4 regions of the Streptomyces sp. NPDC053560 genome follow, and region 1 is predicted to be linked to each of the others. Evidence: riboswitches for the same ligand, from Rfam matches in the RefSeq annotation. Region 1 holds a riboswitch; each other region holds the start of a gene.
The links. A riboswitch is a leader RNA that binds a small molecule or an ion and turns the genes downstream of it on or off. The one in region 1 is predicted to bind cobalamin.

Region 1 (7,855 bases):
GCCGGGCAGCACGACGAGGTCGGCGTCGGCCAGCTCCTCGGGGCGGTCCACGAAGCGCACCACGACGCCCGGTTCGGCGGCGAGCGCGTCCACGTCGGTGAAGTTGGACATCAGGGGCACGGCCGCGACGGCGACCCGCAGGATGTCGTCGCCGTGCGGCGCCGCGACCGTGCTCTCGCGCACCGCGCCGCGGAGCGACACCCGCAGGCCGTCCTCCTCGTCGATGCCGAGCCCGTGCCGGAAGGGCAGCACGCCCAGCGCCGGCCGGCCGCTCAGCTTCCTGAGCATGTCCAGCCCCGGCTCCAGCAGCGTCACGTCGCCGCGGAACTTGTTCACCACGTACCCCGCGAGGTGTGCCTGATCGGCCTCGGAGAGCAGCGCGGTGGTACCGAAGAAGGACGCGAAGACGCCGCCCCGGTCGATGTCGCCGACGACGACCACGGGGAGGCCCGCGGCGCGCGCGAGGCCCATGTTCACGATGTCGGTCCGGCGCAGGTTGATCTCCGCCGGGCTGCCCGCGCCCTCGCAGATCACCGCGTCGTGCGTACGGCGCAGCTCGGTCAGGCAGTCGGTGACCGTGCCGAGCAGCTTCTCCTGCCGCCCCTGGTGGTACCCCCGCGCGCTCAGCTCGCCCACCGGCTTGCCCAGCAGCACGACCTGGCTGCTGCGGTCGCTGCCGGGCTTGAGCAGCACCGGGTTCATCAGCGCGGTCGGCTCGACCCGGGCCGCCGCGGCCTGCATGGCCTGCGCCCGCCCGATCTCCGCGCCCTCGCGCGTCACATACGAATTGAGCGACATGTTCTGGGCCTTGAAGGGCGCCACCTTGACGCCCTTGCGCGCCAGCCAGCGGCAGATGCCCGCCGTCACCACGCTCTTGCCCGCGTCCGACGTCGTCCCCGCGACCAGCAGTCCGCCGCCGAGCCTTTCCCGCGCTCCGCTCACCGCGGCCTCCTCGTCCTTCGTGCCGCGCGCACCGCGCCCACGGCGATCCGCGCCCCGACCGTCGTCGCCAGCGCCAGCGCGCTCACCCGGCGCGAGAGGCGCACCGCACGCGCGATGTCGGCCCCCTCGACCGCGCGGGCACCGCCGTTGAGCACCGGGCGGTGCTCGACCCGCCCCGCGTACGCCAGCGTGCCGCCCAGCCGTACGCCCAGCGCCCCGGCGAACGACGCCTCCACCGGGCCCGCGTTGGGGCTCGGGTGCCGCTTGCCGTCGGCCCGCCAGGCGCGCCACGCGCCGCGCGGGTCGGGCCCGGCGGCGGTGGCCAGCAGGGCGGTCAGCCGTGCTCCCGGCCAGCCCGCCACGTCGTCCAGCCGGGCAGAGGCCCAGCCGTACCGGCGGTAGCGGTCGGACTTGTGCCCCACCATCGCGTCCAGCGTGTTCACCGCGCGGAAGGCGACCAGGCCCGGCACGCCGCCGACGGCGCCCCAGACCAGCGCGCCCACGACCGCGTCGGAGGTGTTCTCGGCGACGGACTCCACGACGGCGCGGGCCATCTGCGGCCCGTCCAGCGACTGCGGGTCGCGGCCGCACAGGTGCGGCAGCCGCTCGCGTGCCACGTCGAGGTCGCCGGCCTCCAGCGCGCCGCCGATGGCGCGCGCTTCGCGGCCCAGCGTCGTACCGCCCAGCACGGCCCAGGTGGCGGCGGCGGTCAGCGCGATGCGGGCGGGGGCGCAGCGGCGTACGGAGCGGGAGAGCAGGGCGGCGCCCAGGGCAGCTCCACCGGCGCACAGCGCGGTGTGCGCCGCGCCGTATCCGCGGTGGTCGCGCCACAGCCCGCGCTCCACGGCGGCCGCTGCCCGCCCGAAGGCGGCCACCGGGTGACCGCGGCGGGGATCGCCCACGGCCAGGTCGCCGAGAAAGCCCAGAGCCGCGCCGCACGCATAGGTGGCGTGTCCGGCACGCATCGTCGGATCAGCCCGCCGTCGTGCCTCGGCGGAACGGCCGGCCGCGGTCGCGTGCCGGGCGTACGGCGGAGGGCAGGGGTCTCGGCTCGGAGCCCGGCATGGCGTGTGTCCTCACTCAGGGTCCGCGCCCTGGCTCGACGTGACCGGCGACGAGAGTCTCCTGGCTCCCGGATCGACGCTTCCCCCGGCCTTCCAGCCCGTGCCTGTGGCGGGCCGTGGCTTCTCCTGGAGGAGCGCTCCCCGGTGACAGTGGCGGGACCGCGCCGGATTCTCACCGGACTTCCTCATCTGTCGCCGAATGGCACCGGGCAGTCCACCACGTGCCGCGAATGCCGTCAACTCACCCTTGACCTGCGACGCAGGCGTATGGCAGACCATGTGGCCGACACCACAGGACGGGGACACGCAAAGGCGCCCGGCGGCCGCGGAGTACGCGGCGCCGGGCGCCTTGGGCGCGGTGCGGGGTCAGCCGGCGACGATCAGGAAGATGCCGTAGCCGACGGCCGCGAGGCAGAGCGCGAAGCAGGCGTACCCGCCGGCGCGGGCGACGGCCGAGGAGCCGCCGGCGGCGACCGCGGTGGCGCCCGCCTCGCCCTCCTGCGCGGTCTTGCGGGACGTCCCCACGATGCCCAGGGTGAACAGGCCCACCATGCCGACGGTCACCACGAGCGTGGTGCCGAAGACCTGGCCGAGTGCAGCCCAGTCGATGTTCATGGCGTCGTTTCCTTAACGCGAGCGGCCGCGGTCAGCGGACGGCTGTGGTGGCGGGGGAGCGCTTGGCGGACTGCGCCGGGATGCCGTCGATGGTGCCGGCTCCGGCCGTGGTCGCGCCCGCGGGCGGCGGGGAGACCGTCTGGAGCGCGGTGGTGACGACACCGGCCGGCTCGATGGGCTCCACGTCGTTGACGTTGCTGTGGTCCACCGGCTTGCGCCGCGAGGCGGCCCAGATGGCACCGCAGATCGCGAGGCCCAGCACGGCGACGGTGGTGACGCCCCAGGTGCCCTGGCCCGCCAGGAAGGCGGCGCCCGCGGCGACCAGGCCGGCGGCCGGCAGGGTCAGACCCCAGGCGATCACCATGCGGCCCGCGGTCGACCAGCGCACGACGCCGCCCTTCTTGCCCAGGCCCGAGCCCATGACCGAGCCGGAGCAGACCTGGGTGGTGGAGAGCGCGAAGCCGAGGTGCGAGGAGGCCAGGATCGTGACGGCGGCGCCGGTCTGGGCGGCGAAGCCCTGCGGCGGCTGGATGTCGGTGATGCCCTTGCCCATCGTGCGGATGATCCGCCAGCCGCCCAGGTACGTGCCGAGGGCGATGGCGAGGCCGGCCGAGGCGATGACCCACATCGGCGGGTCGGCCTGCGGGGCGAGCGCGCCGCCGGTGATCAGCGCGAGGGTGATGACGCCCATCGTCTTCTGGGCGTCGTTGGTGCCGTGGGCGAGGGAGACCAGGGCGGCCGAGGCGATCTGCCCGGCGCGGTAGCCCTTGGCGGTGTCCTGCTCGGCGCGGTTGCGGGCCAGCCGGTAGGTGAGCCGGGTGGCGAAGGTCGCGGCGAGGCCCGCGACGATCGGCGCGGCCACGGCCGGGATGAGGACCTTCATCACGACGGCGTCCCCGTTGACCCCGCTCGTGCCGACGGACACCAGGGTCGCGCCGATCAGGCCTCCGAAGAGGGCGTGCGAGGAGCTGGAGGGGAGACCGGCGAGCCAGGTCAGGAGGTTCCAGACGATGGCACCGACGAGCCCGGCGAAGATCACCTCTGGCCTGATGCCGGCGCCTTCGTCGATGATTCCGCCGGAAATGGTCTTGGCGACCTCCACGGAGAGGAACGCGCCGACGAGATTCAGTACCGCCGACATCGCCACCGCTGTCTTGGGCTTCAGCGCCCCGGTGGAGATGGTGGTGGCCATGGCGTTGGCCGTGTCGTGGAAGCCGTTCGTGAAGTCGAACACCAAGGCCGTGACGATCACGATCCCGATGAGAAGCGTGATGTGTTCCATTCACCCAGGCAATCAGTTCGATGGTCAGTGACGCGAGCGACCGTACGGAGGGTGGGTGAACGGGAGATGAACACCAACGGGCCTGGTGGTGACGCCCCCGCCGTTTTCGTGCGGAGGCGTCTCACCCGTCACTCGAGGTTCATTCCGTGGTGCCTTTGAGGTGCTTGTGGCACGGCTCCGGCCTAGCCGCCGGCGAACCTGCGGAGCTGTCCGTAGGAGCCGTTCCAGGCGTTCTGATCGCCCGGCAGCGCGCCCTTGTTCGAGTACTGCCAGATGCTCAGGAAGGACCATCCTTGCGGCAGCTTCCCGGGCCTGCCGTGCCAGGATGCCAGCCACAGCGGATGGCTCTGCGCGAAGGCGCCGCTGCCGCCGGTGCAGGTGTTCCACCAGCGGGTGGTCGTGTAGATCACCGGCCGGCGCCCGGTCTGCCGCTTGATCTCGTCGCTGAAGTCCCAGATCCAGGCGACCATCTTCTTCTTGCTCACGCCGTAGCACTTGTGCTTCTTGCTGTACGGGTTGTGCTCGATGTCCAGGGCCGGCGGCAGCGTCCAGCCGTCCGCCGTCCAGCCGCCGCCGTTGCGCAGGAAGTACCGGGCCTGGGCCGCGCCGGAGGACTGGTTGGGCACCGCGAAGTGGTACGCGCCGCGCAGCAGGCCGGCCCCGCGGGCGCCGTCGTACTGCTGGCCGAAGTAGGGATTGGTGTAGTCGGTCGACTCGCTGGCCTTGACGTAGACGAAGCGCGCGCCCTTCGCGCGGGCCTTGTCCCAGTCGACCTCCTTCTGGTGCGAGGAGACGTCGTGGCCGTGCGGCACGCCGGCCGCCGCGGCGGGGCTCGCGCTGGCGAGCCCGGTCAGCGCCGTGCCGGCCAGCGCGGCCAGCGCGAGGGCCGATGCGGCGGCGACGGAGGCCGGACGGCGCCGCCGGCGCGGCGCACCGGGTGTCGGATCGCTGGGTGCGGGGTCGCTGGTACGGGTAGTGGAGGTCGGTTTGCGGTCACGAGCCATGATTCCCCCCGGATGGCGACGTGCATGACAAATCATCCAGAGGCTAGGGGAAGATCCCGAGATGCCGGATCAGCTCCGGCCAATCACTGGCCAAAGCCGAAATGCTCCGCTTTGGGGGATACCGAAGGGGAATGGTCCGCCTTACAGTGCGGCGGCTGCGCGGGGTACCCCCGGTACGGTGCGCAGCGCGGGGGTTCCAGGAGGGAGCGGGGCGGCATGACGGATCGCGGGCCGGGACCGGCGGAAGAGGTGGCGGAGGCGTGGGCGGCGCTGGTGGCCGCCGCGCGGCGCACGGTGACGGACGGACTGGTGGTCGGCACGTCGGGCAATGTGTCGGTGCGCGCCGGCGGGCTCGTGCTCGTCACGCCCAGCGGCGTCCCGTACGACCGGCTGGGCCCGGACGACCTGGTGGCGGTGGACCCGGCGGACGGGCGGCAGGTGGCCGGTGGGCTGAGGCCGACGAGCGAGCTGCCGATGCACCTCGCGGTGTACCGCCACACCGGCGCCACCGCTGTCGTCCACACCCACGCGGTGCACGCCACCGCGGTGTCCACACTGGTCCCGGAGCTCCCGCCGGTGCACTACATGACCGCGGCCCTCGGGGGTACCGTCCGGGTCGCCCCCTACGCGACGTACGGCAGCCAGGAGTTGGCCGACAACATGCTGCACGCGCTGCGCGACCGCACGGGCGTGCTGCTGCAGAACCACGGGACGCTCACCTACGGCGACACCCTCGACCAGGCGTACGACCGCACGGCGCAGCTGGAATGGATGTGCCGGCTCTGGCTGACCGCCTCCTCCGTCCCCGGACGCACGCCGTCCCTGCTCTCCGAGGGCCAGCTGGCCGAGGTGGCCGAACGGCTGCGGGGATACGGACAGCGGAGCTGACCCCGCGCGACGGAGGGGCGGCGCGCCGCCCCTCCGGTCACGGCCGGGCCGTTCCGTCACTCGGGCGCGCGGGCCCACTGGCCACGGGCCGCTGCCCTCCCCAGACTGGGGAGGGTGCGCCTGGGTACCGCGGCGGCAGCGGCCGTCACCACTGTGATCGGTACCGGTGCGGCCGCGCTCGCGGCCGGCCGGTACGCCAGCGACGTCGCCCTGCGGCCCGCCCCCGACCGGCCGTTGCCGGGCGACGGGCGGCTGACGGTGCACGCCACCACCGCCGACCGGATCACCCTCACCCGCAGCCTGTCCGCGCTGCGGCCGGGCCGGTACGGGCTGACGGGCCGCGGCTGCCACGCCGTCGTCGGCCCGGTGCTCGACGACGTGCCGCACGAGGCGGACACCGTCGTCCGGCGCCTGGAGCGGGTCACCCACGGCACCCTCGGGCGCGGCACACACGTGTGGCTCACCCCGCAGGTGTACCTCGGCAACCCCTCCGACGCGCTCGGCCTGGAATGCGCCGACGTCGATGTGCCCGGCGAACTGGGCGCGCTGCCCACATGGTTCCTGCCGGGCGAGCGGGAGACCTGGGTCATCACGGTGCACGGCCTCGGCACGACCCGGGAGCACCCGATGGTCGTCATGCCGTTCCTGCACCGCCACCGCTTCCCGGTGCTCGCCCCGGCCTACCGCAACGACCAGGGCGCACCGCGCACCGCCGACGGCAAGGCCCATCTCGGGGACGCCGAGTGGCGCGACGTGGACGCGGTGATCCGGTACGCCCTCCGGTACGGCGCGCGCCGGGTGGTCCTGCACGGCTGGTCCACCGGCGCGACGATGGCGCTGCACGCCGCGGCGCACTCCGCGCTGCGGGACCGGATCGCCGGACTGGTGCTGGACTCGCCGGTGCTGGACTGGCGCGCGACGGTACGGGCGCTGGCGGCGGCCCGGCGTGTGCCGCGTCCGCTGCTGCCGCTGGCGGTACGGGCCGCGGAGGGCAGTACGGGCCTGCACTCCGACCGGCTGGCCGAGGCGTGCGACCCGGCACTGCTCTCCGTCCCCACGCTGATCCTGCACGGCCCCGGCGACACCGTCGCGCCGTGGTCCGCCTCCCGCCGCCTGGCGGCCGCCCGGCCGGACCTGGTCAGCCTGCACACCGTCAGGGACGCCCCGCACGGCGCCATGTGGAACGCCGGGCCCGAGGAGTACGAAGAGACGCTCCGCCGGTTCCTGACGCCGTTGATGTAGTGAGATGGGCGCCTTTCCGGAGCGGTTGATTCAGGCGCCGGTCCGAAGTTGTCGTAGGCACCGTCGGCGCAACGGCCGCGACGGCGTCGGTGAGCGTCCGCCCGGTGTGTGCAGGGGCGTGGCACGCAGCGCCGGGGGCGTGGCACGGGGTGCCGCGGGGAAGGGGGCGATCGCGGGCGGATCGGGCATGAAGAGCCCTTCCGGAGAACGCAAGCGGACTTCCGATTGGGTTTTCGGGCCCACAAGAGCAAGACTGCTCCTGTGACGTCCCGTACTCCGCGCGACTCCCGGCTCCGCCTCGTCCCCAGACAACCGATCGCCGCCGCCCGCCGTGCGGTGAGCACGCGGACCACCAGGCCCGCGCCACGGCCGCCCGAGGGCACTCCGCCGCCCGCGGAGCTGGCCCGGATGGCACGCGGCGCGCTGGCGGGCGCCGTCCGAGTGGCCCGCTGGGCAGCCCGCGAGCGGGGCGAGGGCACCGGCGCGCGCGCCGCCGCCGACGGCTCGCTGCCGGACAGCGCGGCCGAGCAGGCAGCCGAGGCACTGGAACTGACGCCGCAGCAGGTCCGGGCCGACTGGGACCGGGCCCGGCTCGCCGGCCTCATCGAACTGCACGGAGGCGTGGCCCGCCCCGGCTGGCGGCTGCGCGCCTGGGACCGGGACGACTCCGCCGCGCTGCGCGGCTGGGTCGCGCTCTTCGACGCCTGGTCGCTGGCGCTCCCCGCGCCCGCGGACGCCGGCCCCGGAGCGGTCGCGGAGGTGATCGAGGCGCTGCCGCAGGTGCTGTCGCTGCTCTACCTCTCCGCGGGTCCGGTCGA
Region 2 (7,855 bases), on a different contig from region 1:
GGCGGGGGCGCTGGCCGGAACCCACCAGTCGCTGCTGATGTTCGGCCACTTCCTCGCCGTCACCACGGCGGCGGAGGATCTGCCGGTCGCCGAGACGCCCCGCAATCTGCCGGCCTTGAGCGGGGAGATCGAGTTCGACGATGTGTGGTTCCGCTACTCGGCGGACCATCCGTGGATCCTGCGGGGCGTCAGCCTTCGCATCCCGTACGGACAGTCCGTCGGGCTGGTCGGCCTGAACGGCGCGGGCAAGACCACCCTGGTGAAACTGCTCTGCCGGCTCTACGACCCGGTGCGAGGTGCGATCCGGTGGAACGGCGTGGACCTGCGCGAGGTGGACCCGGTGGAGCTGCGCCGCAGGATCGGGGTTGTGTTCCAGGACTACATGAACTACGACCTCACCGCTGCTGAGAGCATCGCCCTGGGTGACCTCAGTGCGCTGGACGACCGCGAGCGCCTGACCAGCGCCGCACGAGAGGCAGGCATCCACGACGCCCTCAGCCGTCTTCCGTACGGCTATGACACCCTGCTCTCCCGAACATTCATGATGGAAGGCGACAAGGACGACCCGGAGACGGGTGTGGTGCTGTCCGGCGGACAGTTCCAACGACTGGCGCTGGCAAGGGCATTGCTGCGCAATGCCAGCGAACTCCTGATCCTCGACGAGCCGTCCTCCGGTCTCGACGCCGAGGCCGAGGCAGAGATCCACACTTCCCTGCAGCGTACGCGCACCGGCCGATCCAGTCTGCTCATCTCGCATCGCCTCGGCGCACTACGGGGTGCCGACCGGATCGTCGTTCTGGAGGACGGCCGCGTGGCGGAGGCGGGCAGCCACGAGGAACTGCTCGAACTCGGCGGTACGTACGCACGGCTGTTCACACTCCAGGCATCCGGCTACCGGGCTGCCACGCGCGACTGAGGACACACGATCATGCCCCTTCCTGCGCCTCCTGCGTCTCCCGGGCACCGCCGGGGCGAAGGCTTCGCCCGCCCCGTGCGCGGCCCGCTGCTCATCGGGCTGACCCTGCTGACCGCAGCCGCAATGCTGGCGGTGCTGCGCCGGCCCGCGCCTGTGGTGTGGCTGTTCGTCCTGGCGCCCGCCCCCTCGGTGGCTCTGGCCGTCGGCCGTGCGCTGCTGCGCGGCCGATGGGTGGTCGTGACGGTCCGGGGCGCGAGCATGCAGCCCACGCTCCTGGGCGGGGACCGCGTCCTCGTCCGACGCGGCCCCGTCCGGGCGGTGGGGGAGCTCGCGGTGCTCGGGCGCGCTGTGATGGGTCCCGACGACCCCGATTACTTCGAGTGGATCATCAAGAGGGTCGCCGCGCTGCCTGGTGACGCGGTACCGCGCGACCGCGTCCCGTCCCTCGCGGACGTTCCCGAGACCACCGTTCCGCCGGGCAGGCTCGTACTGCTCGGTGACAACCGGGCACAGAGCTTCGACTCACGCCGCTTCGGCTACTACTCGACCGCGGAGGTGCTCGGTGTCGTCGTACGGCCGCTCGGCCGGGCGGCCCGGCGTTCCCGCCAGAACCGTCGCCACCAACGTCACGAACATCACGAACATCACGGCCTATCGGGCTAGCGCCACCACCAGGAACGCCAGCACCGCCAGGACCGGCACCGCCGTCACCCTCGTCACGTCACCGGTTCGAAGGCGAACAACTGCCCCTCGGCTTTCGGGGCGCACGACAACTGGAGCAGCGGCTGCCCTTCGCGCCCGCCGGAGGTCGCCGACGGCGTGAAGCCCAGGCATTTCTGCGAATGGCGTGGGCGCAGCCGGTACAGGTCGTTGTCGGGTGAGGTGCCGAGGCCGGCCTTTGCCGCGCCGGTGACGGCGTCGTCGTCCACACGTTCCAGTACGAAGCGCTCGGCAGGTCCCCGCCGTCCGCAGAAGTCATCGGCGACCGGGGCGAGTTCGGCCGTACGCCGGTCCGTAACGCCCATGCATCCCGGCCCGAACTCGGGGTGCTGGGAAAGGATCTGATACGTGCCGTCGGGGAACCGTTCCAGGGCGTAATCCGGTATGGCATTGGCGCATTCGTCCTGATGGACCTGTCCCGACCCCTCGCCGACGCGCTCGGCGAGACAGAGTCCCGATTGCGCGGCGCGGATGAGGTACTTGCCCTCTGGTACGGACGCGGACGCGGACGGGGGCGGGGTCGGTGGCTCCGCGGTGTCGCTCAGAGCGGCGGTCCGCTCCGGTCCGGTCTCACCGGCCCCACCGGCTGCGGAACCGGTCTGTGCGTACAGGACCAGCCCCAGGGTGACAGCGGTGGCGACGCCCGCCGCAGCGATGTACGTTCCCGTCCGCCGGCGCAGGCCCAGGCGTCTGCGCCGTACTGCGGTCGCCGTATCGGCCGGGGTGCCCTGGTCAGGAGCTGCGGCCGATGCGGTGCTCGCGGTCGTTTCAGGGCCGGGACAGGCAAGCCTGCTGCGCGCCGCCAGCCACGCGGCGACGGTGTCCGGCGGACAGCCGCAGGCCCGGACGAGCCCTTCCACGACTTCCGCCCTCGGCAGTTTCTCCCGGCCAAGAGCGGCGGCGAGTGTGCTGGCGGGCAGGGTGCGCCCCTCTGCTTCGGCCCGGCGTGCCAGTTCCCGGAAGGTCAGCCCGGACAGCGCGCGCAGCCGACGCAGCCCCGTCATGAATGCGGCCACCTCGGTGATGCCTTCCGGCTCTAATCGTTCGTCTCTCACTCGTTCCCCCTGCCCTGCCGTAAGAGCTGTCTGGGCGAGAAGCTTGCCACTGCTGATGAAGCAGGGACAGATGTGATTCAGCGACTTGTCGCCGTTTTACGGCGCCCGCAGGAGGCCTCCCGCAGGAGGTCTCCCGCAGCGATGACACAGAGGAAGGGGAGCGTACGTATTCCAGGGAATGCTCATTTCGTCGCGATCCGGTGGTGGTTTCGGTGAGAGTCCGCGAAAAGTCCTCAGCCGGGGAGGCGAACAGGAGAGCGACGGCTGTGGGTGCGAGTCGCCTCGGGACGACGTGCTCGGCCTGGCCGCCGTACTGCTGACCGGATGGTGCATCGCCTGTGTGGGGGCTGCTCAGCCGCCGGCGCACCGTGGGGCCTCGGGGGGGGATCGCATGATGATGTCGCCACGACGCCACGACACCATGCCGTCATGACGTCACCCGAACAGCGTTACGTGTGCGGCGGCAGCCGTTCCGCCGTCTGGTGCGGCGGGCCGGGCTGCGGAAGACTGGCCGCTGGTACGGCTGCCCGGAGGAAGGAATGGGGCCGCTATGGCTGCAGAGGTGGAACCGGCTGCTGTTCGCGTCCTGGTGTTCGGCGCGGCCCTGCGTGCCCACTCCACCAACGCGCGGCTGGCCGCTCTGGCATCGCACCTGGTCGCCGAGAGTGGTGCCGAGGCCGATCTGGCCGGCATGCGGGATTTCGACATGCCGTTGTACGACGGCGATGTGGAAGACGCGGAAGGGCTACCGGCCGGCGCCCTGGCCCTGGCCGAGCGGATCAAACGTTGCGATGCGTTCGTGATCTCGTCTCCCGAGTACAACGCCTCCGTTCCGGGACTGTTGAAGAACGCCATCGACTGGGTGTCACGCGTTCGACCGCAGCCCTTCAAGACCAAGCACGCGCTGTTGCTGTCGTCCTCGCCGTCGATGATCGGTGGCAACCGCGGCCTGTGGGCGCTACGTGTCCCGCTGGAGCACCTGGGGACGCGGGTCTACCCCGACATGTTCAGCCTGCCTCGTGCGCACGAGGGCTTCACCGAGGACGGTCGGCTCTCCCACCCCGGAGCACAGCAGCGGCTGACCGAAACCATCGCCGGGTTCATGCGGCTGGTCTGCGCCGACGTGCAGTTCGTCTGCCTGCAGCGTCGCTGGTACGAGTTCCCCGGTGACCGCACCGACGCACCAGTGACCCAGCGCGCCGAAGACTGACACGGGCATTGCGTGACCCAGCGCGCCGAGGACTGACCCGGGCATTGCTGCCCCTGACTTCGTGGGCAGCCGCGGTTGCCCACGACGGGCGGAGCTCCTGGCCGAGCTGACTCGTCCACGACGCCCGGAAGACATGGCTGGCAGCAATCAATGACGACCAGCACTTGATGGACAAGCCGATGGCCCGGACGAACCACTGCCAGAAGCTCATGCTGGGTGCCATCGACAGGTTCGGCCTGAATCGTATCCACGGGGCGCGGGTCGGACTGCTGCAAATGGTGCACGCGGTGCCTTCCGCAGTGGGTGGGCAGGGCGCGGTGCGATCGTCCGCCGCGGGCTGACCGAGCCGACGCGATAGCGCCCGAGGTCCCGAAGATTGCTAATGGCATGATGTCGGATGACAAAGGCGACGGCGGTTCGAGGAAACCGGTGTGAATCCGGTGCGGTACCGCCACTGTGATCGGCGAGCGGATCCCGATGAGCCACCGCCCCGCGCGGGTGGGAAGGCGGGACGAGCAGTAACCCGGGAGCCAGGAGACTCACGCTGTCGCCTCCTCGATGGACCCCGGGGCGGATCTCCCCGGTGAGAGGAAGGACGCGGCATGCCAGAAACGCCGGCCGACGTGGTGCAGGACGACAACAGGGGAGCCGAAAACTCGGTTCCCTGCCGGGTGGTCGTGTGCCGCGACTGCTGCTGCGGCACCGTCAAGGTGAGCGGCGACCACGCGGCGCAGACCGCGCGGCTACGCGCCGTGGCGCCGGTACGGATCTCCGAGTGTCTCGACGTCTGCGATCAGGCGAATGTCATCGTGGTGCAGCCGTCCGCGGTCGGCCGCGCGGCCGGCGCTCGACCGGTATGGCTGGGTCTGGTCAACGATGGCGACGCCACTGAGGACGTAGCCGCATGGGTGAGCTCCGGTGGCCCGGGCGTCGCGCCACGCCCGGAGATTCTTGACCTCTACACCTTCACCCCACCACGTCGCGTGAAAGCAACCTGATCCCGATGGACCGGCTCGCCGAACTGCCGCGACTGCGGAAGGATCCGACATGAGTGAAAGGGCGGGGGAGGCACGCGCCAAGGACGTGGCCTCGGCGCTCCACGACGTCGCCGCCCTGGGCGGCTTCTTCGTCCTGTCCACAACGATGGACCGTCACGCCGGGCCGCACGAGAGCGGACAACTCAGCCCGGCGGTGTTCGCCGCACTGGCTGAGACGGTGAACGAGCGATATGCCACGGACGAGGCGCGGATCGGCGTCTCCATCGCCCACTTGGGGCTCGCGGCCCGCTTGTGGTCCCCCGTGCTGGCCTGCACGCTCCTGCACGGAATTGTTCTCGATCTGAGCTCGCTGCAGTGGTCCGAGGGCGGCCCGGCTCTCCATCTGGCAGACCCGGTCGGCCGGTACACAACAGGACTGCCGTCCGTATCGCAGCAGATGTACGCCGAGGTCAACCAACGCATGGAGGCGTTGGAAAACCAACTCGCTGTCAAGATCTCGCCGCGATTGCTGGACGGCAACATGGCGTCGGCGCTCCTCGGGTCCGCGTCCATGCTGCTTCGGACTCAGCCTGACCTGCGAGCTCCACTCACTCATCTCACCATGGATCTGCTGGCTACAGGACGGCTTCGTGGTACCGGCCACATCACCGGCCCGGACCTGACGTTTCGTCGCCGCAGTTGCTGCCTGTACTACCGGGCCCCCGGCGGTGGAAAATGCGGAGACTGCTGTCTGGTGAACTGACGGGTGGAGCCGGTGCCTGCACGGACGTCGACGGAGGCGCTACCTCAGTGGTCTACGTCAGTAGTACTGGCGGAGAGCCGACGTGCTTCTGCATGTGTCAGGGGGATCCGCAAGCCGCCCCGTGCAGTAGCTGCCCCAGGATCCCGGCGCCGCGCACCACTCGAGGCCCCGGTCGATTGAAGTACGAGGGGCCGTCCAGCGCCCATACACGGCCGGACCGAACGGAGGGCAGGTCCGACCAGCCGGTGAGGCTCGTGAGCGACTCCGCTTCCTGCAGCATCCGGTCAGGTGGGAACCCGCACGGCAGGACCAGGAGGACATCGGGACGCACGGCACATACGGAGCCCCAGGGCATCGGTTTCATATGCTCGCCGGGAGAGGCCTGGAGCGGGTCACCCACCGCCCGCCGCAGCGATCTGTTCCGGTACCCAGTGGCCGGCGGGCCACAGTGGATCGAGCCATTCGATCGCCACCACGCGGGGACGAGCGAGGCCCGTCACGCAGGTGCGGACCCGGTCGAGCCGAGCTTTCTCTCTGCTGGTGAGGGCACTTTGTTCGAAACGGCGATCGTGTCGGCCGGTGCATACGGCGCGAGTGGTCCCCGACGTGACCAGCCAGTCATGTCGTCGCCCCGGCGAAGTCGGTTCGTTCTCCAAATCTTTGGCGAAGCCTCGGTGCCGCCGGTAGGTTCTTCGCGGTGACTTCGATGGAGACGCAGGGTCTCGTGGCGATGACTGACGGGACGCGGTTGCGCTGGATGGCGCAAGGGGACACAGCTCAGCAGCCGGCCGTGGTTCTGCTCCATGGCGGTCCCGGTCTGCCGGACTACCTGGGCGAGGTCGCCTCCATGGTCGCGGACCTGGCGCCTGCGTACCGGTACGACCAGCGCGGCACAGGTCATTCCCCCTGGCAGGGACCCCATTCCTTCGCCAGGCATGTCGACGATCTTGCTGAACTGCTCGACGCATGGGACGTGCCCGAGGCCGTACTGATCGGGCACTCCTACGGCGCCGATCTGGCGAGCCGGTTCTGCCTGATGCACTCTGAACGGGTTGCCGCGATGCTCCTGATGTGTGGGCCGTTCGTCGGTGATTGGCGTACCGGGTACCGGGTGGAGCGCAGCCGCCGCATGTCCGCAGCGCAGCAGGAGCGGCTCCGCGAGTTGGAGGAACTGCGGCAGCGCACGGAGGAGCAGGAAGTGGAGCTGCTCACGCTGGCCTGGTTCACCGACCACGCCGATCCCGAAGGGGGATGGCACCGGGCCGCGCAGGGTGCCCGGCGGCGTCGCCCCGTCAACTGGGTCATGAACAGTGAACTCGGCAAGGAAGGGCGCGCGGACCCGCTCGATGAACATCTTGCCGAGCTGCGCGCGTGCCTGCCCGCGCGAGCGGAGCTTCTCGGCGGCGGCGCCGACCCCCGACCTATCTCGGCACTCGCATCACTCGCCCGTCGGCTCGATCTTCCCCTGACGCGGATCGAGGGCGCCGGTCACGAGTCCTGGTTGGAACAGCCCCACGCCGTACGTGCGCACCTTCGGCGATTCGTGCAAGGAGCGTTGGGCACGTAGGGCTTCGACCGGTTCGCCGGTTCGCCGACTCCTGAGCGGCCGTCGTGGCCCCGGGTCATGTCCGGGTACTTCACAGGAGCCGAGGACCGCACACCCTGAACGATCGGTACGATCGGCCTGTGGCGATCCAGCGCCCAGGGAGACCGATGGCTACCTTCAGCCGGTCGAGGTAGAGCCTCCGTGATGCGACCCGGATCGCGCGAAGGCTGCCCGCGCGACAGGTGAACAGTGAGGACGCGCCTCAAGTGCACGGCCCATTCGACGAGTTGAACGCCCATCCGGCCTATCCGTGTACGCTCCGACCGGTCACTCGTATACCGTGGCTGCCTGAAGACTGCGCGCGAAGAAAGTCCAGTCGCCTGCAGGCGGGAGATCTTTGCCGAAGTTGCGGTACAAGCCGTCCGCGCTGTCAATCCACGCGGCCAGAGCCTCAAGAAACCTCTCCAGGTTGCTGTTCTCCCACTCCTGCCCTCGGCTCAAGTACTCCTGGTGCAGGTCGCGAACAAACGCGGCAAGTTCCCCATGGCTGCGGATCTCATCATCTAGATCGAGGCTCATGACCACAACCTAAGTGGCCGGCGCCGTACATCGCTCGGGGTTTGTTCACGCCCTGGCCAGCCGGCGACGCACGGTCGACGCCGACATGA
Region 3 (7,855 bases), on a different contig from region 1:
CAGCGCACACCCTCGCGGCGGACGCGGCCGGTGGCGTGAACGGCATCGCGCTCGCCGTCTTCATCTTCTTCTTCGTCGCCGTGACGGTCATGGGCTTCATGGCCGCGCGCTGGCGCAAGGCCGAGCAGTCCGACAACCTCGACGAGTGGGGCCTGGGCGGCCGCAGCTTCGGTACGTGGGTGACGTGGTTCCTGCTCGGCGGTGACCTGTACACCGCGTACACCTTCGTCGCCGTGCCCGCGGCGATCTACGCGGCGGGTGCCGCCGGCTTCTTCGCCGTGCCGTACACGATCCTCGTCTACCCGTTGATCTTCACCTTCCTGCCGCGGCTGTGGTCGGTGTCGCACAAGCACGGGTACGTCACCACCTCGGACTTCGTGCGCGGCCGCTTCGGCTCCAAGGCCCTGTCGCTGGCCGTGGCGCTCACCGGCATCCTCGCCACGATGCCGTACATCGCGCTTCAGCTCGTCGGCATCCAGGCCGTGCTGGACGTGATGGGCGTCGGCGGTGGCGAGAGCACGCACTGGTTCATCAAGGACCTGCCGCTGCTGATCGCCTTCGGCGTGCTGGCCGCGTACACCTACTCCTCCGGGCTGCGCGCGCCCGCGCTGATCGCGTTCGTCAAGGACGGCCTGATCTATATCGTCATCGCGGTGGCGATCATCTACATCCCGATCAAGCTGGGCGGCTTCGAGCACATCTTCCACACGGCGGGCGACGCCTTCGCGCAGACGAATCCGGCGACGGGCAAGCCGCGCGGCGAGCTGGCGAGCGGGCCGAACGCGCAGTGGGCGTACGGGACGCTGGCGCTCGGTTCGGCGCTGGCGCTGTTCATGTATCCGCACTCGATCACGGCGACACTGTCCTCGCAGAGCCGCAACGTGATCCGCCGCAACACCACGATCCTGCCGCTGTACTCGCTGATGCTGGGCCTGCTCGCGCTGCTGGGCTTCATGGCGATCGCGGCCGGGATCAAGGTGCAGAACGGGCAGCTGGCGATTCCGCAGCTGTTCGAGAACATGTTCCCCGACTGGTTCACGGGCGTGGCGTTCGCCGCCATCGGCATCGGTGCGCTGGTGCCCGCGGCGATCATGTCGATCGCCGCGGCGAACCTCTTCACCCGCAACATCTACAAGGACTTCCTCAAGCCCGGCGCCACGCCAGCGCAGGAGCACAAGGTCGCCAAGCTGGTGTCGCTGCTGGTGAAGGTCGGCGCGCTGGCGTTCGTCCTGACGATGGACAAGACGGTGGCGATCAACTTCCAGCTGCTGGGCGGCATCTGGATCCTGCAGACCATGCCGGCGCTGGTGGGCGGCCTGTTCACCCGCTGGTTCCACCGCTGGGCGCTGCTCGCCGGCTGGGCGGTCGGCATGGTGTACGGCACGGTCGCGGCGTACGGCGTGGCCAGCCCGACGCAGAAGCACTTCGGCGGCTCGAACGCGGAGATCCCCGGCATCGGCGAGATCGGCTACATCGGCTTGACCGCGTTCGTGCTGAACGTCCTGGTCACGGTCGTGCTGACGGTCGTACTGCGGGCCGCGAAGGCGCCGGCCGGGGTCGACGAGACCTCGCCGGAGGACTACACGGCGGACGCCGGCGACAAGGGCGTCCAGGTGGATCTGCCGCCGGCCACGGCGGGGGCCGCGCACTGATCCGCCCGCATGCGTGAGGCCGACGGGCCGCCGGTGAGAACCGGCGGCCCGTTGTCGTACCCCTGGTGCACACTGACGGCCATGGACTTCGTGATCAGGGGGATACGGGCGGCGGAGCACGCGCGGCTGGGTGAGATCACGGCCCGGGCGTATCTCGGGGGCGGGCTGCTCGACTTCGGGGCGGACGACGCGTACCTGCCCGTGCTGCGGGACGTGGCGCGCCGGGCGGCCGAGGCGGAGGTGCTGGTGGCCGTGGCGGAGGGTGAGGTGCTGGGCGGGGTGACGTTCGTGCCGGCGGGCGGGCCGTGGGCGGACATCGCGGGGCCGGGCGAGGCGGAGTTCCGGATGCTGGCGGTGGCGAAGGAGGCGCGCGGCCGGGGTGCGGGCGAGGCGCTGGTACGGGCGTGTCTGGACCGGGCGCGGGAGACTCCGGGCTGCGGTCGGCTGGTGCTGTCCACGCAGCGTGCGATGCACGGCGCCCACCGTCTCTACGGGCGGCTGGGGTTCACCCGGACGCCGGAGCGCGACTGGTCGCCGGTGCCGGGCCTCGACACCCTGCTGACGTACGCCCGGGATCTGAAACCCGGGATCTGAATCCCGAGAGCCCGCACCGGGACCTGACGCCCCGACAGCTGACACGCCGGACCTGACGTCCGCGGGCCGAGCCTCCGCAAGCGCCGCGCGGCCGCGCCGCCGCCTGCCCGCGCCGCCGGCGGCCCGTGACCATCCGTGCGTACCGCTGTACGCACAGCAGTACAGCGACACAAGATATAGGGATGGTCGCGAGAGGCGGCACAAGATGTATGCTCGTCCTCGCTGTCGCCGCAGGGGAATCCGGTGCGAATCCGGAACTGTCCCGCAACGGTGTGCCGAGTGGGTATTTACCGCCCGCTCGCGAGTCCGATGACCTGCCGACGGTACGCCCGCAGCCGTCCCGGCACGGGCGTCGAGACGTCCGGGCTCCGCGGGTTGGGCCGGTGGACGCTGCGTGGTGTGCCCGCGTGCCCGGCATGGTCCGGCGCGGCTGCCCGTACGCCTCCGTCACCCCTCCCCGGCACCGGCCGAGTGGAGGAGAGCACAAGGTGACCATCGCGCCAGCGGAGTCAGCACAAGAGGCGCAAGCGGCACAGGAGGCGCAGGCCCCTCGGACAGTGGCCGAGCGGCCCGATGACGCTCCCGGTACGGCCCTGCTGCGCACCCTGACCGGCCTCACCGCCGACCTGCCGGCCACCGACCCGGGCAAGGTCGCGGCTGCCGCGCTGCGCGGCCGGCACGCCGGTTCGGACGAGGCGGAGCTGCGGGAGCTGGCGATGGAGGCCGCGGCGGGGCTGATCGGCGACGAGCCGCAGTACTCCAAGCTGGCCGCGCGGCTGCTGACGGCCGCGATCGCCGAGGAGGCCGCGAGCCAGGGCGCGACGGGCTTCGCCGCTTCGGTCGCCACCGGTCACCGCGAGGGGCTGATCGCCGACTCCACGGCCGAGTTCGTCACCGCGCACGCCGCCGCGCTGGACGCGCTGGTCGACCGGGCGCTCGCGGACGGCGCCGACGACCGTTTCGGCTACTTCGGCCTGCGCACGGTGTACTCCCGCTACCTGCTGCGGCACCCGCTCACCCGCAAGGTCGTCGAGACGCCGCAGCACTTCCTGCTGCGGGTGGCGTGCGGCCTGGCCGAGGACCACTCCGAGCGGGCGCTCGCTGACGTCGCCGAGCTGTACGCGCTGACCAGCACGCTCTCCTACCTGCCCTCCTCCCCCACGCTCTTCAACTCCGGCACCCGTCACCCGCAGATGTCCTCCTGCTATCTGCTGGACTCGCCGCTGGACGAGCTGGACTCGATCTACGACCGGTACCACCAGGTCGCGCGCCTCTCGAAGCACGCGGGCGGCATCGGTCTGTCGTACTCCCGCGTGCGCGCCCGCGGTTCGCTGATCCGCGGCACCAACGGGCACTCCAATGGCATCGTGCCGTTCCTGCGCACGCTGGACGCCTCGGTCGCGGCCGTGAACCAGGGCGGCCGCCGCAAGGGCGCGGCCTGTGTGTACCTGGAGACCTGGCACGCGGACATCGAGGAGTTCCTGGAGCTGCGGGACAACACGGGTGAGGAGGCGCGGCGTACGCACAATCTGAACATCGCGCACTGGATCCCGGACGAGTTCATGCGCCGGGTGGAGGCCGACGCGGACTGGTCGCTGTTCTCGCCGGTGGACGCGCCGGAGCTGGTGGATCTGTACGGCGCCGAGTTCGATGCCGCGTACCGGAAGGCGGAGGCCGAGGGGAAGGCCGTCAAGGCGGTGCCGGCCCGCACGCTGTACGCCCGGATGATGCGCACGCTGGCGCAGACCGGCAATGGCTGGATGACCTTCAAGGACGCCGCGAACCGGACCGCGAACCAGACGGCGGAGCCGGGCCGGGTCGTGCACTCCTCGAACCTGTGCACGGAGATCCTGGAGGTCACGGACGACGGCGAGACGGCCGTGTGCAACCTCGGGTCCGTGAACCTGGCGGCGCACCTGGGCGCCGACGGCGAGATGGACTGGGCGAAGCTCGACACCACGGTCCGTACGGCGGTGACCTTCCTCGACCGGGTCGTGGACATCAACTTCTACCCGACCGAGCAGGCCGGTGCGTCCAACTCGCGCTGGCGCCCGGTGGGCCTGGGCCTGATGGGTCTGCAGGACGTCTTCTTCCGGCTGCGGCTGCCGTTCGACTCGCCGGAGGCGCGTGAGCTGTCCACCCGGATCTCCGAGCGGATCATGCTCGCGGCGTACGAGGCGTCCGCCGACCTCGCGGAGCGGCACGGGCCGCACCCGAACTGGTCGGCGACGCGTACGGCGCGCGGTGTGCTGCACCCGGACCACTACCCGAACGCCGAGCCGCGCTGGGCGGACCGCTGGGCGGCGCTGCGCGACCGCATCGCCGCGACCGGCATGCGGAACTCGCTCCTGCTGGCGATCGCGCCGACGGCGACCATCGCGTCGATCGCGGGCGTGTACGAGTGCATCGAGCCGCAGGTCTCCAACCTCTTCAAGCGCGAGACGCTGAGCGGGGAGTTCCTACAGGTCAACGCGTATCTGGTGGAGGACCTGAAGAAGGCGGGCAGCTGGGACGCGCGGACCCGTGAGGCGCTGCGCGAGGGCAACGGCTCGGTGCAGGAGGTGCCGTGGATCCCCGAGGAGATCCGCGCGCTGTACCGCACCGCCTGGGAGGTCCCGCAGCGTGCGCTGATCGACATGGCCGCCGACCGCACGCCGTACCTGGACCAGAGCCAGTCCCTGAACCTCTTCATGGCGGCGCCGACCATCGGCAAGCTCAGCTCGATGTACGCGTACGCCTGGAAGCGCGGCATCAAGACCACGTACTACCTGCGGTCGCGTCCGGCCACCCGGATCGCGCAGTCCGCACGCGCCGCGGCTGCCACCGCTCCCGTCCCCCAGCAGGCGACCGACCCCGAGGCGATCGCCTGCTCCCTGGAAAACCCCGAGTCCTGCGAGGCCTGCCAGTAATGCCCAACCCGTCGCCCGACCACCACCCCTCGTCGACGGCGCTGCGCGCCGACACCGCGTTGTCCGAAACCACCGCTCAGGCACACACGGCCACCCCCGGGACGGCCAAGAACCTTCTCGACCCGGGCTTCGAGCTGACCCTGCGGCCGATGCGGTACCCGGACTTCTACGACCGCTACCGTGACGCGATCAAGAACACCTGGACGGTGGAGGAGGTCGACCTCCACTCCGACGTGGCCGACCTCGCCAAGCTCTCCCCGGGTGAGCAGCACATGATCGGCCGGCTGGTCGCGTTCTTCGCGACCGGTGACTCGATCGTGGCGAACAACCTCGTGCTGACGCTCTACAAGCACATCAACTCCCCTGAGGCGCGGCTGTACTTGAGCCGTCAGCTCTTCGAGGAGGCCGTGCACGTCCAGTTCTATCTGACGCTGCTGGACACCTACCTGCCCGACCCGGACGACCGCGCCGCCGCGTTCGCCGCGGTGGAGAACATCCCCTCCATCCGGGAGAAAGCGGAGTTCTGCTTCAAGTGGATGGACTCGGTCGAGTCCATCGACCGGCTGGAGACGAAGGCCGACCGGCGCCGCTTCCTGCTGAACCTGATCTGCTTCGCGGCGTGCATCGAGGGGCTGTTCTTCTACGGCGCGTTCGCGTACGTGTACTGGTTCCGGTCGCGCGGTCTGCTGCACGGCCTGGCCACGGGCACCAACTGGGTGTTCCGTGACGAGACCATGCACATGAACTTCGCCTTCTCCGTGGTGGACACCGTCCGCGAGGAGGAGCCCGACCTGTTCGACGCGGAGCTGGAGCAGCAGGTCACCGACATGCTCAAGGAGGCGGTGGACGCGGAGCTGCAGTTCGGCCGCGACCTGTGCGGGGACGGCCTGCCGGGCATGAACACCGAGTCGATGCGCGAGTACCTCCAGTGCGTCGCGGACCAGCGGCTCCAGCGCCTCGGCTTCGCGCCGGTGTACGGCTCGGAGAACCCGTTCTCCTTCATGGAGCTGCAGAACGTCCAGGAGCTGACCAACTTCTTCGAGCGGCGCGCTTCGGCGTACCAGGTTGCCGTGGAGGGCTCGGTCTCCTTCGACGACGAGTTCTGATCCGGCACCGTCGGCTTCTTCATGGCCGGCGATCCGGTTCTTTATGTCCGGCGAATCGGGACCGGATTTGACGAGTCGATGAGCCGCGTTTGATGAGTCGATGACAGCCCGCGGCGGCCGGAAACCCGGCCGCCGCCCATCGGCTCTCCCCTGGCATGAAGGGCAGCGAGCAGCCAAGGAAACGGTTCATCGACTATCCGCGCCGGGGCCGGCGCGGGCTGCGCCGCTGGCTGCCGTCCTGGAGACAGCAGCTCGGCGCCACAGCCGTCGGCGCGGCCGGCCTCGCCGGGCTCTTCGCCTTCGGGTACGCGCAGGTCGGCATCCCGGACGAGAACGACGACGCGCGCCGGGAAGCCACCGTCTATTACTGGGCGGACGGCAGTCAGATGGTGAGCGAGGGTGCCGTCAACCGGCAGAACGTCACCCTCGCCCAGGTGCCCGACTCCGTCGAGCACGCCGTCATCGCCGCCGAGAACGCGAGTTTCTACTCCGATTCCGGGGTCTCGTTCCCGGGAATCGCCCGGGCCGCGGTGAACATGGTCAAGGGCCAGGACGCCCAGGGCGGTTCCACCATCACCCAGCAGTACGTGAAGAACACATATCTCTCGCAGGACCGGACCCTCAAGCGCAAGGTGAAGGAGTTCTTCATCGCGCTGAAGCTGGACAATCGCAAGACCAAGCAGGAAATCCTGCAGGGCTATCTCAACACCAGCTTTTTCGGCCGCCATTCGTTCGGCATCCAGGCCGCCGCGAACGCGTATTACGGCATTCCGGCCAAGCGTCTCGACCCCAGCCAGGGGGCGGCGCTGGCCGCGCTGCTCAAGGGCGCCGAGCAATACGATCCGGCGCTGAGCGACGCCAACCGCCGACGCACCGTGGCGCGCTGGAAATGGATTCTTGACCGTGAGGTGGAGACCGGTCTGATGAGCCGGGAGGAGCGCGCCCGCTACACGAAGTACCCGGAGCCGCGCAGGCCCACCACCCCGACCAGCCAGAAGGGGCAGACCGGTTATCTCGTCGACGCCGCGAAGAAATACCTCCGCAGCCGTACGGGGCTGACCGACCGCGATCTCGCCCGCGGCGGCTACCGCATCCACACCACCTTCGAGAAGGACAAGGTGGCGCTGCTGGAAAAGGCGGTGGCGGACGAGCGCCGCCGCAGCATCGACCCGAAGAAGCGCGCCGCCGACGCGCACGTCGAATTCGGCGCCGCGTCCGTACGGCCCCGGGACGGCGCGATCGTCGCGCTCTACGGCGGCGCGGACGCGACGAAGCACTTCGCGAACAACGCCGACACCGCGGGCGTCCCGGCCGGGTCCGCCTTCAAGCCGTTCGTGCTCGCCGCCGCCCTCCGCGACGGCGGCACCCCGTCCGGGCCGGACATCGCCGTGCCCTTCCCGCACCCGCCGGGGCCCCACCCGTCCGAGTCGTCTCCGGCCGAGATGGCGGACCCCGCGCTGCCGGACCTGTACGAGGGCCTGGTGTCCTCGGCCCACCAGCCGTTCGTCGCCGCGGGCCGGCGTCTGGGCCTGAAGGCCGTACGGGACCTGGCCGTCGAGGCCGGTCTGCGCAGGGAGAGCCTGGCCCGTCCGGA
Region 4 (7,855 bases), on a different contig from region 1:
CGTCGAGGTCGTCGATGGCCTGGACGATGTCGCCGAACTCCGCGTAGCACATGTGCGTATGGATCTGCGTGTCCGGGCGCACACCACTGGTGGTGAGCCGGAACGCCTCGGTCGCCCACGCCAGGTAGGCGGGGCGGTCAGCGGCGCGCAGCGGCAGGGTCTCGCGCAGCGCCGGCTCGTCCACCTGGATGACGGAGGTGCCCGCCGCCTCCAGATCGGTCACCTCGTCGCGCAGCGCGAGCGCGACCTGGCGGGCGGTGTCGGCGAGGGACTGGTCGTCGCGGACGAAGGACCAGGCGAGCATGGTGACCGGGCCGGTGAGCATGCCCTTGACCGGGCGGTCGGTCAGGGACCGGGCGTACTCCGTCCAGCGCACCGTCATGGGCTCGGGACGGGAGATGTCACCGGCCAGGACCGGCGGCCGGACATAGCGGGTGCCGTAGGACTGGACCCAGCCGTGCTGCGTCGCGAGGTAGCCGGTGAGCTGCTCGGCGAAGTACTGCACCATGTCGTTGCGCTCGGCCTCGCCGTGCACCAGGACATCCAGGCCGGCCTTCTCCTGGAAGGAGATCACCTCCTGGATCTCCGCCTTGATGCGCTCCTCGTAGCCGGCCGTGTCGATCCGGCCCGCACGCAGGTCGGCGCGGGCGGTGCGCACCTCGCCGGTCTGCGGGAAGGAGCCGATGGTGGTGGTCGGCAGCAGGGGCAGGCCGAGGTGGGCGCGCTGCGCCGCGGCCCGTCGGTCGTACGGCTGGGAGCGCCGGCCGTCGGCCTCCGTGACGGCCGCGGTACGGGCGCGTACGGCCGGGTCGCGGGTGATGGGGGAGCCGGCGCGGGAGGCCAGGTCGGCGCGGTTGGCGGCGAGTTCGGCCGCGATCGTGTCCGTGCCCTGTGCGAGGCCCTTGGCGAGGGTGGCGATCTCGGTGATCTTCTGGCGGGCGAAGGCGAGCCAGCGCAGGATCTGCGGTGCGATGTCGCGCTCGGGGGCCGTGTCGAGGGGGACATGCAGCAGGGAGCAGGAGGCCGACACGTCGACGCGGTCGGCGAGGCCGAGGAGCGTGCCGAGCGTGGCGAGCGAGGTCTCCAGGTCGTTGACCCAGATGTTGCGGCCGTTGACCACACCGGCGACCAGCCGCTTGCCGGGCAGCCCGCCGACGGCGGCGAGGGCGTCCAGGTTGGCGGCGGCCGCCTCGGTGAAGTCCAGGGCGAGGCCCTCGACGGGTGTCTTCGCGAGCACCGGCAGGGCGTTGCCGAGGCGGTCGAAGTAGGTGGCGGCCAGCAGCTTCGGGCGGTCGGTGAGGGCGCCGAGGTCCCGGTAGGCACGCTCTGCGGCGTTCAGTTCGGCCGGGGTGCGGTCCTGTACGAGGGCGGGCTCGTCCAGCTGGACCCACTCGGCGCCGGCGGCACGCAGGTCGGCGAGGACCTCGGCGTAGACGGGGAGCAGCCGGTCCAGCAGGGTCAGCGGGTCGAAGTCGGCGGCGACGCCGGGCGCCGGCTTGGCGAGAAGCAGGTAGGTGACCGGGCCGACCAGGACCGGACGGGCCGTCAGCCCCAGGGCGACGGCCTCCTTCAGCTCGCCGACCTGCTTGGCGGAGTCGGCGGAGAACACCGTGTCCGGGCCCAGCTCGGGGACCAGGTAGTGGTAGTTGGTGTCGAACCACTTGGTCATCTCCAGCGGTGCGACGTCCCGCGTACCACGCGCCATCGCGAAGTAGCCGTCGAGGCGGTCCGCTGCGACGGCGTCGCGGTGGCGGTCGGGCACCGCACCCACCATGACGGTGGTGTCCAGCACGTGGTCGTAGTACGAGAAGTCGCCGGTCGGAACCTCGTCGATGCCGGCGTCGGCCAGCTGCTGCCAGTTGGTGCGGCGCAGTCCGGCGGCGGTGGTACGGAGGGCATCAGCGGTGACGCGGCCCTTCCAGTATCCCTCGATCGCCTTCTTCAGTTCCCGGTTCCGGCCCTGGCGCGGGTAGCCGTACACGGTGGCCCGTGCTGCCGCGGCTGCGGACTTCGCTGTCACGGAGATCTCCTTCGCGAGATGAATCCCTGAGATCCCGGCAACGGGACGAGAACGCGAAGGGGTGACCCACCGGGCGGTACGGCCTCGCGCGGCAATGCGCGGCTTCCGCCTGGTAAGAAACGCCGACCCGCCCTCGAGGTCACCGGGATGCCGCGCACGAGTCGTCCGTACGCGGGCAGATGGCAGGTCTTCGGACTCATGGGCGCGTCCTCACCGAGGAGGACACCTACTGGCCGTCGCTTCCCGGGCCCACTCGGGCCCAGTGCGTATGACGGCGGTCGTTCCCACACACCGCTGCGGGGCAGTCCCGGATTCCCACCGGGTTCCCTCTTGCGACGCATCCCGCCTGGCGGACGGGGCGAACCAGCTGCACCGGACACCCTACGGGCCGCCCCCGCCCCGTGGCGGATCACGTCCGTCATTCGGTTGGTGAGCTGAGACACACGGTCACGGTGCTGGACACGGGCAGCGGGCGGGAAGCGCCGCACGCGCACTTCCCGCCCGTTCCCTGCGAGCACGCGCCGGTTCCCTCGGCCGGCGGTGCGTTCCGGGCCCCTCAGCCCGGTGGTCCGGGCACCCTCCGTCCGGCCGTGCCGGGATCCCACTCCCGGCCGTACATGTGGAGCCCCCGGCCGGACTTGCGGCCCGGCAGCCGCCGGACGTCCCCGCTCATGGCTGCTCCACCCGGCGCACGAGGTGGGCGGCATAGGCGTCCGGAGTGAAGAAGAGCGGCAACTCGCGTGCCAGCGCGTTGCGTTCGAAGAGATCCCGCACCTCCTCGACGGGCGCCCATGGGTACTCGGCGCCGAGCGACTCGGCTTCCTCGTCGAGCAGCCGCAGGACCGTCGCCCGGTCCAGGACCCGGTGCCGGAGCCACTGCCAGATCTGGACGCGGGCGATCTCGGCGGTGGCCGCGTCCGCCATGAGACCGTCCACGGCGACCGCGCCCCGGCCGTGCAGCCAGGCGGCGAAGTAGCGCAGGGCGACCGCGATGTTGGTCCGCACGCCTTCCGCAGTGGGCCGTTCGCTGATCCGGCGCACGGACAGCAGATGCGCCGCCGTCACCTCCACGTCGTCCCGCGTCCGGTCGATCTGGTGCGGCCGGTCGCCCAGCACGCCGTCGTACGCCTCGCGGCACACCCGCACGAGGCCGGGATGGGCGACCCAGGAGCCGTCGAAACCGTCCTCCGCCTCGCGCTCCTTGTCCAGCCGCACCTTGGCGAGCGCCGCTTCGCGGGCGGCCGGGTCCTTGCTCGGCACCTGCGCCGCCATGCCACCGATCGCGTGGGCGCCCCGCTTGTGGCAGGTGCGCACCAGCAGCTCCGTGTACGCGCGCATGAACGGAGCGGTCATCGTCACCTTCGCGCGGTCCGGCAGCAGAAAGTCGGTGCGGTGTCCGAAGGTCTTGATGAGACTGAACAGGTAGTCCCAACGGCCCGCGTTGAGGCCCGAGCTGTGCTCGCGCAGTTCGTAGAGGATCTCCTCCATCTCGAATGCAGCGGTGATCGTCTCGATGAACACGGCGGCGCGGACCGTGCCCCGCGGAATGCCCAGGAGTTCCTGCGCCGTGATGAAGATGTCGTTCCACAGCCGCGCCTCGTGACGGTTCTCCAGCTTCGGCAGGTAGAAGTACGGGCCGTGGCCGGCGTCGACCTGGCGTTGCGCGCAGTGGAAGAAGTACAGCCCGAAGTCGACGAGTGCGGCGGGCACCGGCGCTCCGTCGTACTCCAGGTGCGCCTCGTCCAGGTGCCAGCCGCGCGGCCGGACCACGAGGGTGGCGAGCCGGTCGTCGGCGGCGAGCCGGTACTCCCTCCCGTCGGGGGTGGTGAAGTCGATGCGCCGCTGGACCGCGTCGAGCAGAGCGATCTGACCGCCGATGATGTTTTCCCAGGTGGGCGAGGTGGCGTCCGCGAAGTCGGCCATCCACACCCGGGCTCCCGACTTCAGCGCGTTGACCGCCATCCGGCGCTCGGGCGGGCCGGTGATCTCGACGCGGCGGTCGGTCAGGCCGGGCGCGGGCGGTGCGACCCGCCAGTCGGGATCGGCCCGGACGGCGGACGTGACCAGGGGGAAGTCCAGCGGGGAGCCGCTGGCGAGGCGGAGCGCCTGCCGGCGGCGTTCCTTCATCAGCTCCCGGCGGCGTCCCCCGAAGCCCGCGGCCAGCCGGCCGACGAAGTCCAGCGCTGCGGGTGTGAGGATCTCGTCGTGGCGGTCGCCGGGCGCGGCGAGGACGCGGACACGGTGGGCGGGCGGTGCGGTGGTGGTCATCGGGTTCTCCTGCGGGAGGGGAGGAGCGGGGGGGGGCGGACGGGGGCGGTCGTCCGGCCCCCGTCCGGCCGGGCGGACCGGACGGCGACCTCGGCGGGGCGGCCTAGTGGAACTGCTCCGCCTCCGTGGAGCCGGCGAGCGCGGTGGTGGAGGAGGCGGGGTTGATGGCGGTGGAGACCAGGTCGAAGTAGCCGGTGCCGACCTCGCGCTGGTGCTTGACGGCGGTGAAGCCGTGCTCCTGTGCGGCGAACTCCTTCTCCTGGAGGTCGACGTAGGCGGTCATGCCGTGCTCGGCGTAGCCGCGGGCCAGGTCGAACATGCCGTGGTTGAGCGAGTGGAAGCCGGCCAGCGTGATGAACTGGAACTTGTAACCCATCGCGCCCAGCTCCCGCTGGAACTTGGCGATCTGGTCGTCGTCCAGCGCGGCCTTCCAGTTGAAGGACGGCGAGCAGTTGTAGGCCAGCATCTGGTCCGGGTACCGCGCGTGGATCGCCTCGGCGAACTCGCGGGCCTGGGCCAGATCCGGGGTGCCGGTCTCGACCCAGATCAGGTCGGCGTACGGGGCGTAGGCGAGGCCGCGGGCGATGACGGGAGCCATGCCGTTGCGTACCCGGTGGAAGCCCTCGGCGGTCCGCTCGCCCGTCAGGAACTCGGCGTCGCGCTCGTCGACGTCACTGGTGATCAGGTTGGCGGCGAGCGCGTCGGTGCGGGCGACGATGACGGTGGGGACGTCGGCGAGGTCGGCGGCCAGCCGGGCCGCGTTGAGGGTGCGGACGTGCTGCGAGGTGGGCACCAGGACCTTGCCGCCGAGGTGGCCGCACTTCTTCTCGGAGGCGAGCTGGTCCTCGTAGTGGATGCCGGCCGCACCCGCCGCGATCATGGCCTTGGTGAGCTCGAACGCGTTCAGCGGGCCGCCGAAGCCGGCCTCCGCGTCGGCGACGATCGGGGCGAGCCAGTCCGTCGTGTCCCCGGCGTTCTCGGCGGTGGCGATCTGGTCGGCACGCAGCAGTGCGTTGTTGATCCGGCGCACCACCTGCGGCACCGAGTTCGCCGGGTAGAGGCTCTGGTCGGGGTAGGTCTGGCCGGCCAGGTTGGCGTCGGCGGCGACCTGCCAGCCGGACAGGTAGATCGCCTGGAGGCCGGCCTTCACCTGCTGCACGGCCTGACCACCCGTCAGCGCGCCCAGGGCGTGGACGTAGTCGCTCTCGTGCAACTGCCGCCACAGCCGCTCGGCACCGCGCCGCGCGAGAGTATGCTCCTCGCGGACGCTGCCGGCGAGCCGGACCACGTCCTCGGCGGTGTAGGTGCGCTCGATGCCCTGCCACCGGGGGTCGGTGGCCCAGCGCCGCGCGAGTTCCCCGGCCGCCTGCGTCCTTGCCTCTGCCATGACTGTCACCGTCTCCTCGGTCCTGCTGTGTCTGCGGTCTGGTGTGCGTGCGGGCTGTTGTGTCTACGGGCTGTTGTGTCTGCCAATCCCGTACGTTCTTCTCGTGCGAGTGGCACTGCGTGTCGCGAAGCGAATTGCGGCCCACCGGCACCGGGGAGGCGCTGGTGAGCAATGCTGCCGGTCCAGGCTGCCAACAGTGCCGGGATTACCGATGTCAGAGCAGGAATCGGGTCCCGGTTGCGGGCGGTGCCGGTCGGTTCCGGTGGGCCGCACTGCGACTCTCGCACTGGCACTGAGTGCCAGCAACCGTGGAGCCCTGCCAACCTTTGCGAATCTTCCTGCCGCCTTTTGCCAACATTGCGAAGCCCCCGCCGCACACCTTTCCCCGTACGCTGTGACCGTTCCGCACACGGAGGAGGAGCGCTGGTGAGCAAGACCTACGCGGGGGCGCGGCTGCGGAGACTGCGCGAGGAACGCCGGATGAGCCAGGCGGAACTCGCCCGCGCACTGAGCATCTCCCCGAGCTACCTGAACCAGATGGAGCACGACTCCCGCCCGCTCACCGTCCCGGTACTGCTGCGGCTCACCGAGACCTTCGGCATCGACCCCGGCTTCTTCTCCGAACGCGACACGAGCCGGCTGCTGGCGGACCTGCGCGAGGCGCTGGCCGGTGAGGTCGCCGACTCCCGGGTGTCCCCGTCCGATCTCGCCGACCTGGCCTCACGCATGCCCTCGGTGGCACAGGTACTGATCGATCTGGGGCGCCGCAATCAGGCGCTGGCCGAGCGGCTGGCCGGTGCCGCCGACGGCCGCGACACCGTCCGCACGCTGCCGCACTCACCGCACGAAGAGATCCGGGACTTCTTCTATCGCCGCCAGAACTACCTGCACGACACCGACCTCGCGGCCGAGCGGCTCGCCGAGGAGATCGGCATCCGGCCCGGCGACGTCGTCCGCGCGCTCACGGCGCGACTGGCCGACGCGCACGGCGTCCGCCTCGCAGCGTCCGGCACCGCCGGCCACCTGCACCACTACGACGAGGCCACCCGCACCCTGCACCTGTCGGCCCGGTTGCGCCCCGGGCAGCGCGCCTTCCGCCTCGCGACCCAACTGGCCCTGCTGGAGTACGACAAGGGCCTGGACCGGCAGGCGGCCGAGGACTTCCCGCCCGGCTCACCCGCCCACGCACTGGCCCGCATCGGCATCGCCAACTACTTCGCCGCCGCGCTGATCCTCCCGTACTCGGCCTTCCACGCGGCGGCCGAGGAGGTGCGCTACGACATCGAGCGGCTCACCGACCGCTACGGTCTCGGCTACGAGACCGTCTGCCACCGCCTGAGCACACTCCAGCGCCCGCGACTGCGCGGCGTACCCTTCTCCTTCGTCCGCGTCGACCGGGCCGGCAACATGTCCAAGCGGCAGTCCGCGACCGGCTTCCACTTCTCCCGGGCGGGCGGCACCTGCCCGCTGTGGAACGTCTACGAGGCGTTCGCTGCCCCCGGCCGCATCCACGTCCAGGTCGCGGAGATGCCCGACGGCCAGCGCTACCTCTGGACGGCGCGCGCCGTCACCCGGCACCGCGGCGGCTGGGGCGAACCGGGCAAGACCTACGCCATCGGCCTGGGCTGCGAGATCCGGCACGCCCATCGTCTCGTCTACTCGGAGGGGCTGGACCTCGCCAACGCCTCGGCCGCCACCCCCATCGGCATGGGCTGCCGCGTCTGCGAACGTCTCGACTGCCCCCAACGCGCGGCCCCGCCCCTCGGCCGTCCCCTGCAGATCGACCAGAACAGCACCACGTTCGTGCCGTATCCGGTGTCGGGCACGGCGGGATGACCCGCACGCACCGCCCATCACGTGCTGGTACGGTCCGCGCCGGGCCTCAGGGCCGGTAGACGCACTCCGCCGGCGTCGCGTGCTTCTGCCAGCCCAGCGACTCGTACAGTGCGCGCCCGGCGTCGGTCGCGCCGTGCACGCCGAGGGCCGCCCCTTCCGCCACGGCGTGGTCGGCGAGCGCGCGCATCACGAAGGCGCCCAGCCCGCGCCGTCGGTGGGCTTCCTCGGTCGCCACGCGGTCGACGACCGCGGCTTCCCCCAAGGCGGCCAGCTGCCCGGTGGCGGCCTGCTCGCCCGCCGCGTCCAGCACCCGGACGTAGGTGACGCCGCCGACGGTCTCCACG

Region 2: it holds a riboswitch for cobalamin, as region 1 does, so the genes downstream of both, ACIGQF_RS32095 ((2Fe-2S) ferredoxin domain-containing protein) here and ACIGQF_RS10095 (cobalamin biosynthesis protein) in region 1, are expected to answer to the same signal.
Region 3: it holds a riboswitch for cobalamin, as region 1 does, so the genes downstream of both, ACIGQF_RS32295 (ribonucleoside-diphosphate reductase subunit alpha) here and ACIGQF_RS10095 (cobalamin biosynthesis protein) in region 1, are expected to answer to the same signal.
Region 4: it holds a riboswitch for cobalamin, as region 1 does, so the genes downstream of both, metE (5-methyltetrahydropteroyltriglutamate--homocysteine S-methyltransferase) here and ACIGQF_RS10095 (cobalamin biosynthesis protein) in region 1, are expected to answer to the same signal.

The regions. Positions count from the first base shown of each region.
Region 1 covers NZ_JBITXI010000004.1:53,980-61,834, reverse strand. The annotation lists gene ACIGQF_RS10100 (cobyric acid synthase) at 1-942, opposite strand, end outside; gene ACIGQF_RS10095 (cobalamin biosynthesis protein) at 939-1,907, opposite strand; cobalamin riboswitch at 2,061-2,195, opposite strand; gene ACIGQF_RS10090 (hypothetical protein) at 2,373-2,621, opposite strand; gene ACIGQF_RS10085 (anion permease) at 2,653-3,903, opposite strand; gene ACIGQF_RS10080 (lysozyme) at 4,086-4,907, opposite strand; gene ACIGQF_RS10075 (class II aldolase/adducin family protein) at 5,124-5,795, shown strand; gene ACIGQF_RS10070 (alpha/beta hydrolase) at 5,910-7,037, shown strand; gene ACIGQF_RS10065 (hypothetical protein) at 7,299-7,855, shown strand, end outside.
Region 2 covers NZ_JBITXI010000015.1:157,908-165,762, reverse strand. The annotation lists gene ACIGQF_RS32120 (ABC transporter ATP-binding protein) at 1-916, shown strand, start outside; gene ACIGQF_RS32115 (S26 family signal peptidase) at 929-1,579, shown strand; gene ACIGQF_RS32110 (helix-turn-helix domain-containing protein) at 1,633-2,640, opposite strand; gene ACIGQF_RS32105 (NADPH-dependent FMN reductase) at 3,242-3,901, shown strand; gene ACIGQF_RS32100 (hypothetical protein) at 4,069-4,242, shown strand; cobalamin riboswitch at 4,275-4,463, shown strand; gene ACIGQF_RS32095 ((2Fe-2S) ferredoxin domain-containing protein) at 4,504-4,899, shown strand; gene ACIGQF_RS32090 ((2Fe-2S)-binding protein) at 4,949-5,641, shown strand; gene ACIGQF_RS32085 (alpha/beta fold hydrolase) at 6,348-7,208, shown strand; gene ACIGQF_RS32080 (hypothetical protein) at 7,515-7,766, opposite strand.
Region 3 covers NZ_JBITXI010000016.1:706-8,560, forward strand. The annotation lists gene mctP (monocarboxylate uptake permease MctP) at 36-1,652, shown strand; gene ACIGQF_RS32290 (GNAT family N-acetyltransferase) at 1,734-2,246, shown strand; cobalamin riboswitch at 2,426-2,583, shown strand; gene ACIGQF_RS32295 (ribonucleoside-diphosphate reductase subunit alpha) at 2,735-5,155, shown strand; gene ACIGQF_RS32300 (ribonucleotide-diphosphate reductase subunit beta) at 5,155-6,261, shown strand; gene ACIGQF_RS32305 (transglycosylase domain-containing protein) at 6,417-7,855, shown strand, end outside.
Region 4 covers NZ_JBITXI010000003.1:332,157-340,011, reverse strand. The annotation lists gene metE (5-methyltetrahydropteroyltriglutamate--homocysteine S-methyltransferase) at 1-2,020, opposite strand, end outside; cobalamin riboswitch at 2,184-2,403, opposite strand; gene aceB (malate synthase A) at 2,690-4,288, opposite strand; gene aceA (isocitrate lyase) at 4,392-5,675, opposite strand; gene ACIGQF_RS08390 (short-chain fatty acyl-CoA regulator family protein) at 6,102-7,511, shown strand; gene ACIGQF_RS08385 (GNAT family N-acetyltransferase) at 7,558-7,855, opposite strand, start outside.